2 regions of the Neobacillus sp. DFD-2R genome follow, and region 2 is predicted to be linked to the other one. Evidence: a T-box and tRNA genes for the amino acid it is inferred to sense, from the RefSeq annotation. Region 2 holds a T-box; the other holds one or more tRNA genes.
The links. A T-box is a leader RNA that pairs with one kind of tRNA and senses whether it is charged. The one in region 2 lies ahead of tyrS (tyrosine--tRNA ligase), so its partner is inferred to be a tRNA-Tyr.
Positions count from the first base shown of each region.

Region 1: it encodes a tRNA-Tyr, which carries the amino acid that the T-box ahead of tyrS (tyrosine--tRNA ligase) is inferred to sense. The anticodon was not compared.

Region 1 is NZ_CM173228.1:2,148,307-2,155,994, reverse strand. Features, by position in the region: partial or broken gene AC3ANV_RS10855 (IS6 family transposase) at 98-802, shown strand; gene AC3ANV_RS10850 (ATP-binding protein) at 930-2,177, opposite strand; tRNA gene AC3ANV_RS10845 (tRNA-Arg) at 2,751-2,824, opposite strand; tRNA gene AC3ANV_RS10840 (tRNA-Ser) at 2,835-2,925, opposite strand; tRNA gene AC3ANV_RS10835 (tRNA-Asn) at 2,935-3,009, opposite strand; tRNA gene AC3ANV_RS10830 (tRNA-Tyr) at 3,027-3,101, opposite strand; tRNA gene AC3ANV_RS10825 (tRNA-Gly) at 3,106-3,179, opposite strand; tRNA gene AC3ANV_RS10820 (tRNA-Cys) at 3,185-3,258, opposite strand; tRNA gene AC3ANV_RS10815 (tRNA-Ala) at 3,315-3,387, opposite strand; gene AC3ANV_RS10810 (hypothetical protein) at 4,001-4,309, shown strand; partial or broken gene AC3ANV_RS10805 (IS110 family RNA-guided transposase) at 4,530-5,697, shown strand; gene AC3ANV_RS10800 (CotH kinase family protein) at 5,812-6,903, opposite strand; gene AC3ANV_RS10795 (CotG/ExsB N-terminal domain-containing protein) at 7,101-7,643, shown strand.
Region 2 is NZ_CM173228.1:1,268,412-1,276,099, reverse strand. Features, by position in the region: gene megL (methionine gamma-lyase) at 1-649, opposite strand, end outside; gene AC3ANV_RS06125 (sensor domain-containing diguanylate cyclase) at 752-2,188, opposite strand; gene rpsD (30S ribosomal protein S4) at 2,564-3,166, shown strand; gene tyrS (tyrosine--tRNA ligase) at 3,265-4,521, opposite strand; T-box leader at 4,585-4,797, opposite strand; gene AC3ANV_RS06110 (transglycosylase domain-containing protein) at 4,935-7,688, shown strand, end outside.

The DNA.
Region 1 (7,688 bases), 880 kb from region 2:
GCTGTTGCTCTATCCGGTTCTGGTGCAAAATCCTCGAACATTTTGCAATTAATCTCCATACTGATACTACTACTCTTAAAAAAGGGGCACATTCAGTATGGAAAACCAAAATTTGTTCAAATGGAAACATTATCAGCCTGAAATCATCCTTCTTACAGTGAGATGGTACCTACGGTACAACCTAAGTTTTCGTGATTTGGTGGAAATGATGGAAGAGCGAGGCCTGTCGATAGCTCACACAACGATTATGCGTTGGGTCCATCAATATGGCCCTGAGTTGGATAAGAGAATCCGGCGTCATCTCAAGCAGACCAATGACTCGTGGAGAGTAGATGAAACATACATAAAAGTAAAAGGACAATGGATGTATTTGGATCGTGCAGTCGATTCAGAAGGGAAAACCATTGATTTTTAGTTAAGTAAAAATAGAAATACCAAATCGACCAAGCGCTTTTTTAAAACCTTAGCTTTTTCGCATGTATCCACTCCTCGTGTCATTACTGTAGATAAGAATCCAGCTTATCCAGTAGCAGTTGAGGAGTTAAAAGAAGAAAAAAAGATGCCAGAAGGCATCCAAATAAGGCAAGTGAAATATCTTAACAACATCTTGGAACAGGATCATCGGTTCATTAAGAGAAGAGTCCTTCCTATGTTAGGGTTCAAGTCTTTTGATACAGCTATATCCATTCTTTTGGGAGTAGAAGCCATGCATATGATTAAAAAAGAACAGATTGATTTACGGGATCAGTCTATCCAAAATCAGAAAAATTTCATTCATCAATTGTTTGGGCTTGCAGCATAAGATACGATTCGCTAGGAATATATGCGTTTTATTCTCTTTTATTTTATCTTTGCAGCGGAACCTGTCGGTTCATATACTTTTATTTTTAGCTAACGCTCATGTTTGTCAGTTAATGGCGATGATATTTTTACAATTTATGGAGAGGGAACCGAATGGTAAACGTGGTTCCTTTTCCTTTTTGGCTTTGGACGGTGATTTTTCCCTGAAGCGAGTCGATAATGCGATAGCTCACCATGAGTCCTATGCCGGTTCCTTTTTCTTTCAGGGAATAAAATGGTTGTCCAAGACGTTTCACTTCGTCTTCATTCATCCCCACTCCCTCATCTTGGATTTGGATCATCACATGCTGTGACTCCTGTTTCACGCAAATGGAAACTGCACCACCTTGAGGCATCGCTTCGATGCCATTTTTGATGATATTGAGGAAGGCTTGTTTCATTTTTTGGTGATGACCCAATATCGCACACTCTTGCTCCGGAAGTCGGACGTCTATGCTTACTTTTCGTTCTAAAGCATAGACGTAGAGAATCTTGACGACTGTTTGTATTTTTTGGCAAACATCGACGGACTCTTTCGTATCCGCTTCTGGCTTGGCAAGCGAAAGATATTCGGTAATGACATCATTCGTTCGATCCACTTCTTCTATACAAATTTGAACATACCTTTTATACGTCTCTGAAATTGGCGATTGTAGAAGTAACTGGAGAAATCCTCGATTGGTCTGCATGGGATTTCGAACTTCATGAGCAAAGGAACTGGCCAATTCTCCGAGTATCTTATATTTTTCCGCCTGTTGAGCTTCCATGTGTAACTGGGCATTTTCCCTTAAGGTTTCAATCAAAGAGACGGTTACGATGGTGGCAACACATATCGCTAATATTTCCTGAAGTGTGTGGTTAAAAAAATCCATCTCTTGAAAATCCACGAGGATGTAGATCAAGGACATCCCCGATGTTATCATCCAAGTCAGTTTCATTCGACCTGCTCGATCCTGTTGGATGAAACGTGGATATGCTAAAAAAAACATGGGTAAGAAGAAAAGGACTTCGTATTCCGTTGAATAAAAACCTGCCCCCCCGAAATACCAACGATACAACAATAAGATGATTGTGAGAACAATACCTGTTGCGTATCCACCTCCATAAAATATACCTATCATAAGAGCTACAAACCGTAGGTCATTTCGTTCGTTTACATCCGAATAGATCGGGAAGGACATGCATAATACTAACGTAATCGTTGCCAAGAAACTGAAAATTAACTTTTGACGTTTCGTTTCGATGAATTGATGACGATTGGTTAAATACATAGAATAAAAAAAGACAGGGATCAAAATAATCATTACTTGTAAGAGCAAGTTTTTAATATGTTCCATACAGTTTACCTCATTGTTAAGCTCATTCTAGTATAAAAGAAAACCGAATATAAAAACAGGAGAAAAAAATGGGTTCTGGTGCAAAAAACTCTAAACATCGCAATTAATCTCTAAAGCTTGGACATACTATTACTCTAAAAAAGGGGGTATGATTAGTAAGGGGGTCCTGACGGCATTTCGCGGATTTTATACGCTGAGACAAATAATGTAAATTGGTACGCCCAAAAACTTTGAAAGGGCGATGTTTTGGGGAATTGTTTTTGGTTCGACTTTTGGATATAAGAAAATTAGCCAAAGAACCAATAGGAAACTGCTCTACGATAATCACCAAAAACGTTCGTTATTGGTCAAAACAGCCCTTAGCGTAAGAAAATTCGGGTTTTTCCTTCCAAAAAATGTCTTAAATTAACGAGTGGGCTTATTTTTCGTTATCTAACCTGATTACCAAAAATAATGAATAATCAAATAATTTTAAAAAGGAAGATTATAGTTATTAAAATTTGAATGCCATTTTCCATCACCTAGGTATTGACAATGAAAGTAATGTACATATCCTATCGTTTTTTACATTTACGCGCCTTAGAGGATTCGAACCTCTGACCGTACGCTTAGAAGGCGTATGCTCTATCCAGCTGAGCTAAAGGCGCATTATATGAATGGCGGAGAAGGAGGGATTTGAACCCTCGCGCCGGTTACCCGACCTACACCCTTAGCAGGGGCGCCTCTTCAGCCTCTTGAGTACTTCTCCATAAAAAAATGGCTCCGCAGGTAGGATTCGAACCTACGACCGATCGGTTAACAGCCGATTGCTCTACCACTGAGCTACTGCGGAACAAAAATATATTATTATGGTGGGCCTAAATGGACTCGAACCATCGACCTCACGCTTATCAGGTGTGCTCTAACCAGCTGAGCTATAGGCCCATATTGGAGCCGGTGATGAGAATCGAACTCACAACATCAGTTTGGAAGGCTGAGGTTTTACCACTAAACTACACCCGCATTTTTGGAGGCAACACCCGGATTTGAACCAGGGATAAAGGTTTTGCAGACCTCTGCCTTACCACTTGGCTATGCTGCCATAACTGGGCTAGCTGAACGCATGACGGAACCGCCATTTTAATAAAAATTAAATAATGGAGCCTAGCGGGATCGAACCGCTGACCTCCTGCGTGCAAAGCAGGCGCTCTCCCAGCTGAGCTAAGGCCCCATGTTGTTAATATCAATTCTCGACTGGTCGGGAAGACAGGATTCGAACCTGCGACTCTCTAATACAAAATATAAGATAATTTAAATTTGGCACGATTTTAGTTCTATCTTTGAAAATAATTTTATACCCCTGCAGGCGGGCTTTCCTCTCGTCTCTTTTTTATGCTTATGTTCCTTATGTGTTGAACAGAGTAGTTTACCGGATGTACAAAAACATTTGTTGAAAAACAATAAGATAGCCAACAATCTTATTTTAAATTAAACAGATTAAAGTTAAAGCCACCGTTTTTAAACGGTGGCTTTAATGGTGGAATGATGTAAAAGGAGTGTTTTGGGGGACATATTTAAGAAGAATCACTTCGGACACTGCGGAAGTACGACTCGATATCCAGGAAAAAAGACAGTTACTTTATCCCCAGGTAAAAAATATTCGTCCCATGGATTTTGAGGGTAAGTATTCTGACGATTTAACATTTAACCACTTCTCCTGATAATTTTATTAATAACAGAATATTTCTAACCCAAAAGGGGTAACCGTATCAAAACGGGAAAATTATAAATCGAAGAAATATTAAATCAGTGAGGGATTATAAACATTATGAAGGATAATAATTATGTCTGGTAATGTACTTGGCGAGCTTTTTCTATGGGCAGCCCTACAACCACATCAAAATGTTATTACTGTAGATATTGCTATAACAACAAATAGTATGATTAAAAATAACCTAGTTACATATGCGGAAGGAACCCTTACTTATAACTCAGGTATTACTATCCTTGGGCCAGAGGTACCACCTGTATTTCAATCAGGCTCTGGAGGAATTAAACAATATTTTAGTAACAAAAGAAACTTAGATTGTCCATTTAATTGCAATGAAACTGGTCGACTTGGAGTGACAATCATTATGGGTGATGATGTTTAAGTGGAATCGTCCAATTTGGGTCAATACTGATTCTACGGCTGGGAGAGGAAGGTCGCTTAACTATGGTGCGTGAGAGCCCATCCGTTAGTCTGACTCCAACGACCACGGTGCACCACTGACTGTCGCTCCCTTACGGGAAGCACACATGGTAGATTAATCCTATTCTGGTTGCTGCACCAGCCTCTAATTTATATTCATTGCCGTAGAAAGGATGTTTTCAATGGAAGTAGTCATTGAAAGAGCATGCGGTATGGATGTCCATAAGGACAATATTACTGCCTGCATTATGACACCAGAAGGAAAGGAGATTCAAACGTTTTCTACTAAAACTGTATTTTTATTACAGTTGGTTGATTGGATTAAACAGCACAATTGTACCCATGTTGCCATGGAAAGTACGAGTGTATATTGGAAGCCAATCGTTAATTTACTAGAGGCTGAAGACATTGAGTTTTTAGTGGTGAATGCTCAACACATGAAAGCTGTTCCTGGACGCAAAACCGATGTTAAGGATGCTGAATGGATTGCTAAACTTCTACGTCACGGACTCTTAAAAGCTAGTTATATTCCAGATCGAAATCAACGAGAACTGCGTGAACTAGTTCGATATCGTCGGAGTATCATTGAAGAACGAGCTAGACAACAATAATCGAATTCAAAAAGTGTTAGAGGGTGCAAACATTAAGTTAGGCTCTGTGGTTTCAGACGTTTTGGGCGTTTCTGCACGGGACATGCTCAACGCTATTGCCGAAGGAGAAGAAGATCCTGAAAAATTGGCAAACTTTGCTCGACGCACAATGAAAAAGAAGAAAGATGAACTGGAACTAGCACTTAAAGGTTATATCAATTCACATCAACGGTTAATGTTAAAAACCATTTTAAATCACATTGATTTTCTTACTGAACAAATTGATATGTTGGATCAAGAAGTATCTCAAAGAGTCAGTGCTTATCAAGAAGATATAGATCGGTTAGACTCAATTCCAGGTATATCTAAGAAAATGGCTGAACAAATGTTATCAGAGATAGGTACAAATGTTAAAAAGCAATTCCCAAGTGCTCCTCATATGTGTTCCTGGGCTGGATTAGTTCCTGGACATAACGAAAGTGCAGGAAAAAGGAAATCGGCTAAAACCAAAAAAGGAAACAAATATTTAAGGTCAGCTTTAACGGAAGCAGCTCATTCTGTTAGAGGATCTAAAAACTATCTCGGAGCACTGTATAGGCGTACAGCACCACGAAAAGGCAAAAAACGTGCAGGAATTGTAGTCGCTCACGCAATATTACGCATCTCTTATTATCTTTTGACCCGTAAAGAAATGTATGTAGATTTAGGTGAAGACTACTTTGATAAGCAAAAACATCAATCTACACTTAAAAACTATTAACTATTCACGCTAACATCCATAAAAATAAGCCCCCATATTGAAGGAGACTTTGTTTTATCATAATTCCTTATCTACATTAGGGAATTTTTGAAGGGTTTCTTGTTTTGTACTAATCTACTCTAATTTGTTCATTTTCTTCTTCAAATAGACCCTTCTCTCTTCGATAAATTTCAAAATAACCTCGAACTCTTTATCAAAGTCTTCGATTTGTTCCTTTTTATAAGGATCCTGAAGCACATATGGTCGAATAGATTGGAGTAGCCCTTCCACTTTCGGAGCCAAATACTCTACTGTAAATTGCTGATTCATGATTTCTTCAAGCAGATTTCGGTATTGCTTGCGAAAATTTGCTACATCTAATAGCCGTGCTGTCAAGGTATTAAATCCTTCAATCGGTACATAGTCAGCTTCCATGATTTTTCCGTTTACATCCCTTCCCCATGTTGCATCGTAATCCCAAGGAATAACTTCAAAAAGTCCTGTTTCCCCATTCCGATAAAGCGCATAATTATGGACAAAACCGTCATAGTTTGCCGTGAAAATAATTCCTGCGACCCATCGTAAGTATTTTTCTACATTAATATAATTGATAATTTCTTTTTCAAAATCAGCTCTTGAAATGGTATTAATTTTAAAAATGAGTTCCTGTAAATAATAATCGTCTGCATCTAATCCCCATTTTTTTTCATATCCCAACTCCAGTGACTTTTTCGTTTCTTTATCCAAATCGCTCATTAGTGAAAAATTCGCATCGCCATCAACCGCATAGAAAATGGCTCCATTGGGCAGCGATCTTCTTTTCAAGAAATTTTCATCTACTGATTCAATTTCTAAATAAACTCCTTCTGTTCTTCCATTTAAGATTAAAAAAACGTGTTGCGATCTTGGTGAAAGATTACCAATATCCGAAAAAAAATCAAAAGATAATTTATTTCTTATTAAGGATGGATCCTTGTACTCTGCGTTAAAATGCACATGTTTTACACCTTTGAATGTTTTTGGTTTATAAAAAGAGATTTGATAAGACTTTTTCAAAAATTTACGAATATGGGAGCCGCGATAGCTTAAATCAATATCGAGTTTTTTCCCTTCAATCGTTAACTGTGCAGGAATCGGGTCATCAATCCAAATGTCTCTTTTCAGTTCCTTTAAACCAATTGGATTAATAAAAAGCTTATATTGCGGTAAATTTGTGGCCTCGTCCATTTCTTTAACCTCCTTCCTTTATACGTATGTGTGAATTAATCCGGCAGTTACTTTCGGACATGTTTTTTGTCATAATTAAGCAATTCCCCCATACAAAAGAAAGCAAAGAAACGTAAATTAATTAAGAAGAGGAGTTTCATGGACATTAAATATTTGCCTTTGGTACTCCCTTTCAAGAAAAAAGGAGGTGCAAAAAAATGAGATTTTTTTCAGAAGATGATATTCAAAATGCAGCCGAAAATGCAAGAGAAGGCGGGTTTTGGGACTTTATGTTCAATGACCCCGGCTCGAATCGCACTTCACGCAGAACTTCAAGACGAAATACTTCCAGACGACGTACATCCCGCAGAAATACTTCCAGACGAATGACTTCTAGAGTTCGAAATACTTCTCGCAGAAATACTTCCAGACGAATGACTTCCAGAGTTCGAAATACTTCCCGCAGAAATACCTCGAGACGGATGACTTCCAGGGTTCGAAATACTTCCCGTAGAAATACCTCCAGACGAAGGACTTCCAGAGTTCGAAATACTTCTCGCAGAAATACTTCCAGACGTCGTAATACTTCCCGCAGAAACACTTCCAGACGTCGTAATACTTCCCGCAGAAACACTTCCAGACGCTGCAGAACTCCGCACGGCAGCCCATCCAGATGGGTTACTACATCACGCGGACGCAATCAAGTAAAAAGATGTTGGGAAGGCAGTAACATGTGGGAATTTAGAATGAGAAGAAGATAACTAAATCCTAAATAACGACAGGCACCATCCAAATATTGGATGGTG
Region 2 (7,688 bases):
CATCACCATGACCACAAATATATTTTGTAGCACTATGAATAACGATATCGCAACCGTAAATTAGTGGAGTTTGTAAGTAGGGAGAGCAAAAGGTATTATCGACGACCACCGGGATTCCTTTTTCCTTTGCAATACGTGCAATCAACTCTAGGTCGACTAGCTTCATCGTGGGATTTATCGGAGTTTCAACATAAATACATGCGGTATTTGGCAGTATTTCATTTTCTAAAGTTTCAATTGAATTCATAAGTGAAAAATCGTGCCCAATATCATATTTTTCTTTTAGTAATTGCATCAGCCCAAATGTACTTCCGTACACGCCCTGTGAACAAAGTATATGATCACCTGTTTTGGTTAAAGCAACCAAAACAGCGGAAACAGCCGCCATTCCTGATGAAAATGCTAATGCACGTTCCCCTTTTTCAAGTTCGGCCATCCGGTCTTCCAGTATTTTCACAGTCGGATTGCCTAAGCGTGAATAAATATATCCATCTTCCTGTCCGGCAAACCTTTTTTCTCCTTGTTCGGCACTGGCAAACGTGAATGTCGATGTTTGATATAAGGGAGGTATTAAACTTCCAAGGAATTCATTTGAATTATAACCGGCATGTATCACTTCAGTTTCAAAACGCCAATTCTTTTCTTTCACTGTGGGCCCTCCTTAATTGAAATCGCTTTCATTTTATAACTCTTTCTATAGCATATGACCTTTGATCACAAATAGTTAAGGCATTCCCTAAAGCTGAATGCCTTAACTTGCTCTTATGCTGTTCCGCTGGGAAACTACCTTGTTTTTCCCTGTCCCCTTTGCAATGTAAAGTGCTTCATCTGCACGTTTAAATAAATAATTATAGGAATCCAGCCGATCCTTACTCCAATAGGAAACACCACATGACACTGTAATATGGGGATTTGAATAATGCGCCACTCTTTCAACTACCCTCTCAGCGATCCCCACTCCTGTTTCAAGGGTAACTTTAGGAAGATAAACAGCCAGTTCTTCGCCACCCCAGCGAGCTCCTACATCATTTCCACGTATATTCCCTTTTATTAGGTTTGCCACTTGAATTAGTACCTCGTCGCCTACCTGATGTCCATAAGTATCATTAATGTCTTTAAAATTATCAATATCTATAATGATAAATGTACCTTCCTCATCATGTTTCATCGACCATTTGATTTTTTCATCCAAATAATTACGGGAATGCAGCTTTGTTAAATGGTCAGTTATGATCATCTGCTCTAATTCTTCTCGAAGCATAGAATTGGTGAGTGCCAGTGAGGAATGATGTATTAACGATTGTAAGAGCTTAAAGGTATCAAATGAAAAAAAATAAGGTTCCTGATGCATGACGATTGAAAACCCTTTCAGATTTTCACTTTCAAACATCGGAATAGCCATTACAGAACGAAAGTATGTACTATCAGTCATTTTTGGAAGATTTAAATCTCCAATAAACAAAGAATCTTTTTCTTGATGAATTTTATCTTTTATAAAATCAATATATATTCGAGCTTGTTTCGTTGAAAAGAATGGGGTTGAACCAGGTAATACATTTGCTTTTATTTGATCATGGGAGAACAGGAAGAAACCAACTTCCTGTGAATCAAAAGAATGTTTGATTTGTTCACTCATATACGTCATCGTTTCAGCTAAACGCAAATTAGAATTTAAACGATGGGAAGTCTCATTTATTAATTGCAAATCAGAAATAACCCGCCTTGATTGCTGATAGAGCTGGGCATTTTCCAGTGCTCCACCGGCTGCATTTGCAAATAAAGTAATAAATTCTATTTCATTTTTAGGAAATTCAAGTGTATTTGGAGCTATAACCTGTAAAACTCCGTAAACTCCCTGTTTCCCTTTAAATGGCGCATAAAGGATCGATCGCTTTTCTTCCAGTGAAAATTCCATTTGTATATTTCCTGAAACGTAGGACTGCATTGCTGTTATATTTTCACTATCATATTCAAGGTCTATAATCGGTAATTCATTATCGATGTAATTATCCTGAGAAAGGAGCAAATAATAAGAAAAAGATGGATATAACTGCTCGAGAGAAACGATTATTTCCCGTAGCAGGGCATCCTTATCCAATAGCGAATGGAAGGCTTCAGTAACTAAAAATAACTGCTTATATTTATTTTCCTCATTTTGTAAAAACAACTCTTTTTTAAGTGCATCCATCCAACATCACCTATTTTTCTAATTCCAAAAATATACATCATATCCTAATTATAGTGAATATCGGACAATTTTTGTAAACTTTTTTTGAATAATTTTTAACTTTTCTTATTTATACTTTTAATCAATTTCTAAAATAATCTTGACTTTAATGCAATTAAAATTATATAATATTTTTTGTGTAAAATATTGCAGCCTATGTGAACACTTTAATAGTCTCATTTTGTTCCTCATAATGACATATTTCTATTATGATGGTGCATCTTGTAACTCTCTGCTGCTAGGGCGAAGGTGCATGAAAACAAAATGGCTTTCATTGTCGTTTCATAACGGTTTTTATTTTACCAAAAAAATAAAAACACGAAGGAGGAGTCATTCATGGCTCGTTATACTGGCTCAAGCTGGAAAATCTCTCGTCGTCTTGGAATTTCTCTAAGCGGCACAGGTAAAGAATTAGATAAGCGTCCTTACGCTCCTGGACAACATGGTCCAAACCAACGCAAAAAGCTTTCTGAATACGGATTACAATTACAAGAAAAACAAAAACTTCGTCACATGTACGGAGTAAATGAGCGCCAATTCCGTAATCTTTTTGATAAAGCCGGGAAACTCTCAGGTAAACACGGCGAAAACTTCATGATTCTTCTTGAATCACGTCTTGACAACGTAGTTTACCGTTTAGGTTTGGCACGTACTCGTCGTGCTGCTCGTCAGTTAGTTAACCACGGTCACATCTTAGTTGATGGATCTCGCGTTGATATCCCATCATACCGTTTAACTGCCGGTCAAACAATCAGCCTTCGTGAAAAATCACGTAACCTTGATGTTGTTAAAGAAGCAGTAGAAGTAAACAACTTCGTTCCTGATTTCTTATCATTCGATGCTGATAAACTTGAAGGTACTTTCACTCGCTTACCAGAGCGTTCTGAACTTCCTGCAGAAATTAACGAAGCTCTTATCGTTGAGTTCTACTCTCGTTAATCCTTCAGTTCCTAACCCCTTGGAAACTTCCAAGGGGTTATTTTTTTCTTTGAAATAATAAACCCTTGGAAGTTTCCAAGGGTTATTGTCATAAAATATTAATATTTAATCAAGGAGTATTTCTTTTTACCTCTTCTGATAATCGTAAACAGACCTTCAATCCGATCCGTTTCTTGGAGAACGTAAGAGGTATCGGTTACCTTTTCCCCATTAATAGTAATAGCACCATTACTGATATCTTCACGGGCTTGACGCTTTGAAGGAGAAATCCCTGCTGCCACTAATAAATCAACAAGGTTGCCTTCTGTCGCACTTGCCTCAAAGGATGGAACATCTTTAAAGCCTTGTTTAATTTCCGCAGCAGAAAGGGTTTTAACATCGCCGCTAAATAAGGCATTGGAAATCTTTATTGCTTGTTCTAGTGACGCGTCGCCATGAATAAGGCGGGTCATTTCTTCTGCTAATGCCTTTTGTGCTTTACGCAGATGCGGCTCTTCCTGAACAGAAGCTTCTAACTGCTCAATTTCCTCATGTGATAAGAAAGTAAAGTACTTTAAGTATTTCACGACGTCAGCATCCGCTGTATTAATCCAGAACTGATAAAATTCGTAAGGAGTTGTTTTTTCCGGATCAAGCCAGACTGCACCGCTTTCCGATTTCCCGAATTTTGTCCCATCTGCTTTCGTAACAAGAGGAATCGTTAAGCCAAAGGCTTTGGAGCCTTCCGGCTGCATTTTACGGATTAATTCCAAACCGGAGGTAATATTACCCCACTGGTCACTGCCGCCGATTTGTAATCTGCAATTTTGGTTTTCATATAAATGTAGAAAATCCAAAGCCTGAAGAATTGTATAAGTAAACTCTGTAAACGAGATACCTGTCTCAAGACGGGATGCAATTGTATCCTTCGCAAGCATGTAATTAACACCAATATGCTTACCGATATCCCGTAAGAAGGTAACGATATCCATTGAACCGGCCCAATCATAGTTATTCACCATAATTGCACCATTTTCACCATCAAACTCAAAGATTGATTCTAACTGTTTTTTAATACCTGCAACATTATCTTGAACGGTTTCCAAGGTTAACAGTTTACGTTCTTCACTTTTTCCGCTTGGATCACCAATTAGACCCGTTGCCCCTCCCACTAAAACGATAGGACGGTGGCCATGCTCCTGAAAGCGACGAAGCGTTAAAAACGGCAGCAGGTGCCCAATGTGCATACTGTCAGCTGTCGGGTCAACACCGCAATAGAGTGAAATTTTTTCCTTGCCTAACGCATTTTTTATTCCTTCTTCATCCGTCTGCTGATAAATAATGCCTCTCCACGCTAAATCCTGTAATAATTCCATGCTAAATCCCTCCATTTGTTCTCAATCCAAGTCTAATAAAAAACAAAAACGCCCCTGCACATATGCAGGGACGAAAATTTCGCGGTACCACCCGGCTTGAGGAAAATTTCCTCCAACTCAAAAAGTTAACGGTTTCGACCGTTCTCCGCTACTACTATTTTCACGGCGAAAGCTCTAGGATGTAATTCATTCTTCTATATGTGTCAGCTTCCACCAAACGCTGACTCTCTACGAACAGGGATAGAAGAACTACTGGATTCCCTTCACAGCTTACTATTGAAATTAAATTTATTTTTACCATAATATCTTACAACTGTCAAACCTGAATCGGATATATCAGAAAAATGTAGAAGCTTGTCATTTTTTAGAAGGCTATATGCTATAATGTATGTGATTTTATAAGAGGTGATGCTATGAAAGAAAAGCTGCAGGTATGGACTGAAAAAATAAAACCGGCAATAGACTTGATTACCCATAAAAAAACAGTAAAAAAAGCACGAATTACCTACCAAGTAGTTTGGAACTTAGTTCTTTTATTTTTAACAGTAATCGTACTTGGAGGAGCTTTTGCAACAGGTGTCGGTGCAGGCTATTTCGCCTCACTTGTTAAGGACGAGCCCGTCCGTTCATACAGTAGTATGAAAAAAGATATCTATGATTATAACGAAACTTCTGATCTCTATTTTTCTGATAATGTTTATCTTGGAAAACTTCGGTCTGATCTGGAACGGGAGGAAGTCAAGATAGATCAAGTATCAGATTACTTAGTCAAAGCAATTGTGGCTACCGAGGACGAATACTTTTATCAGCACAAGGGCGTTGTCCCTAAAGCTGTTTTTCGTGCTCTTTTTCAGGAAGTCACAAACTCCTCTGTCCAATCAGGCGGTAGTACTTTAACCCAGCAATTAATTAAAAATCAAATTTTAACAAATGAAGTTTCATTCCAACGAAAAGCAAATGAAATATTACTTGCCCTTCGCTTAGAGAAATTCTTCACAAAAAAAGAAATACTTGAAGCATACTTAAACGTTTCAACCTTTGGAAGAAATGCTTCAGGACGAAACATTGCCGGGGTTCAAGCGGCAGCAAAAGGAATCTTCGGAAAAAATGCCAAAGATTTAACCCTTCCTCAAGCAGCATTTATTGCCGGCTTACCTCAAAGTCCTTTTGGGTATACACCTTTTACAAAAGAAGGAAAATTGAAAGACAACCTTAAACCGGGTCTTACCCGAATGAAAACAGTCTTAAAAAGAATGTATGATGGCGGATACATAAACCAAAAGCAGTATGCAGAAGCATCAGCTTATGATATTACCAAAGATTTTACAGAACCGACTGTTAATCCAATCGAAAAATACCCATGGCTTACGCTGGAAATTGAAAAGCGTTCGATTGATGTGCTTGCCGCGGTGTTAGCAAAAAAAGATGGATACAGTGAGAAAGATTTAAAAAACGATGATAATCTTCATTATAAATACCAATTATTAGCTAACCATGATTTGCATCAAAATGGATATAAAATCCATACGACCATTAACAAAGATATCTATGATGCAATGCAGATAGTAAAGGATCATTACCCTTCTTATGGCCCTGATAAACCTCAGGAAAAAGTAGACCCCGAAACAGGTGAAAAGAAAACAGTAATGGAGCCGGTGGAAGTCGGAGCAGAGCTCATTGAAAATAAGACAGGTGCTATTATCAGCTTTGTTGGCGGAAGAGATTACAACAAACAACAGCTGAATCATGCTACAAGTGCAATCAGGCAAAATGGTTCAACAATGAAGCCTCTTCTTGTTTATGGTCCTGCAATTGATTTAGGAATAGCTTCACCCGGGACACCGTTACCTGACGTGGCATTAAGCCTCAATCCGGCCAGCAGCAGTCCTTGGCCACATAACTATGACCTCAGGTACAGCGGTTTGGTTTCAGCAAGATATGCACTAGCGAAGTCCTACAATGTACCAGCGGTAAAGCTTTATAGTGAGATTGTCAATCAGCGGCCTGCTAAATATCTTGAAAAGATGGGCTTTTCCTCTCTTCGAAGTGATGATTATACAAACCTGGCAACAGCGATTGGATCCATGAAGAATGGGGTAACGATTGAAGAAAATACGAATGCCTTCACCACTTTTGCTAATGGCGGAAAATTTATTGACGCTTATTTAATTGATAAAATTGTTGATAAAAAAGGCAAAACCATTTACCGCCATGAAGTAAAACCTGTTGATGTATTTAAACCACAAACGGCATACCTGACACTTGATATGATGCGTGATGTTGTAAAAATGGGGACAGCTTCGGGAATTAACAGAAGACTGAAATTTAAAACGGATTGGGCAGGAAAAACCGGAACAGGGGTAAATTATTATGATTCCTGGTTCGTTGCGACAAACCCGAATGTTACATTTGGGATTTGGACAGGATATGATACTCCGAAATCATTACAATCCTCCGGATCATTGTCATATAGCCAAAGAACAAATAATTTATGGGTTGATTTAATCAATACTGCTTATGCGATAAAGCCTGATTTAATCAGTCCAAAAGAATCATTTCAAATGCCGGGCGGGATTGTAAATCGTACAATTTGTGCTGTTTCCGGTTTACTGCCTTCAGCCGCCTGCTCTAATGCAGGATTGCTTGAGAGAGATTACTTTAACGTAAATAATGTTCCGACAAAACAAGATGATAGCTTAATCCAAGGAAATTTCGTTCAAATTAATGGTAAGAAATACTTGGCCTTGGATTCGACACCGGGTGACTTTGCCCAAAAGGGCATGATTTTAAATCCGGATTTTATTACTCAAATGGTCGGAAAGAATTTCAGAAATACAAGTCAGCTCATTCCACAGAAAGATCGCTGGGCTAATATACTCGTTTCTAATGCGAAGATGGTAGATAACGGGAAAACTCCTGATAGCGTTATGTTAGCTGTTTCAGGAAACATATTAACCTGGTCAACTTCTGCCGATAATGATGTGATTGGTTATCGTGTTTATCAGCATAATGTTTTCCCGACAAGGGTAGCAAGTATAAAAAGCGGTTCCAGCCTTTCATATACGGCATCAGAGGGTACTTATTATGTTACAGCTGTGGATATAGCCGGTCATGAATCAGCACCTTCCAACGAAGTTGTTATTGGAAGTTTACCAACTCCGAAGGAG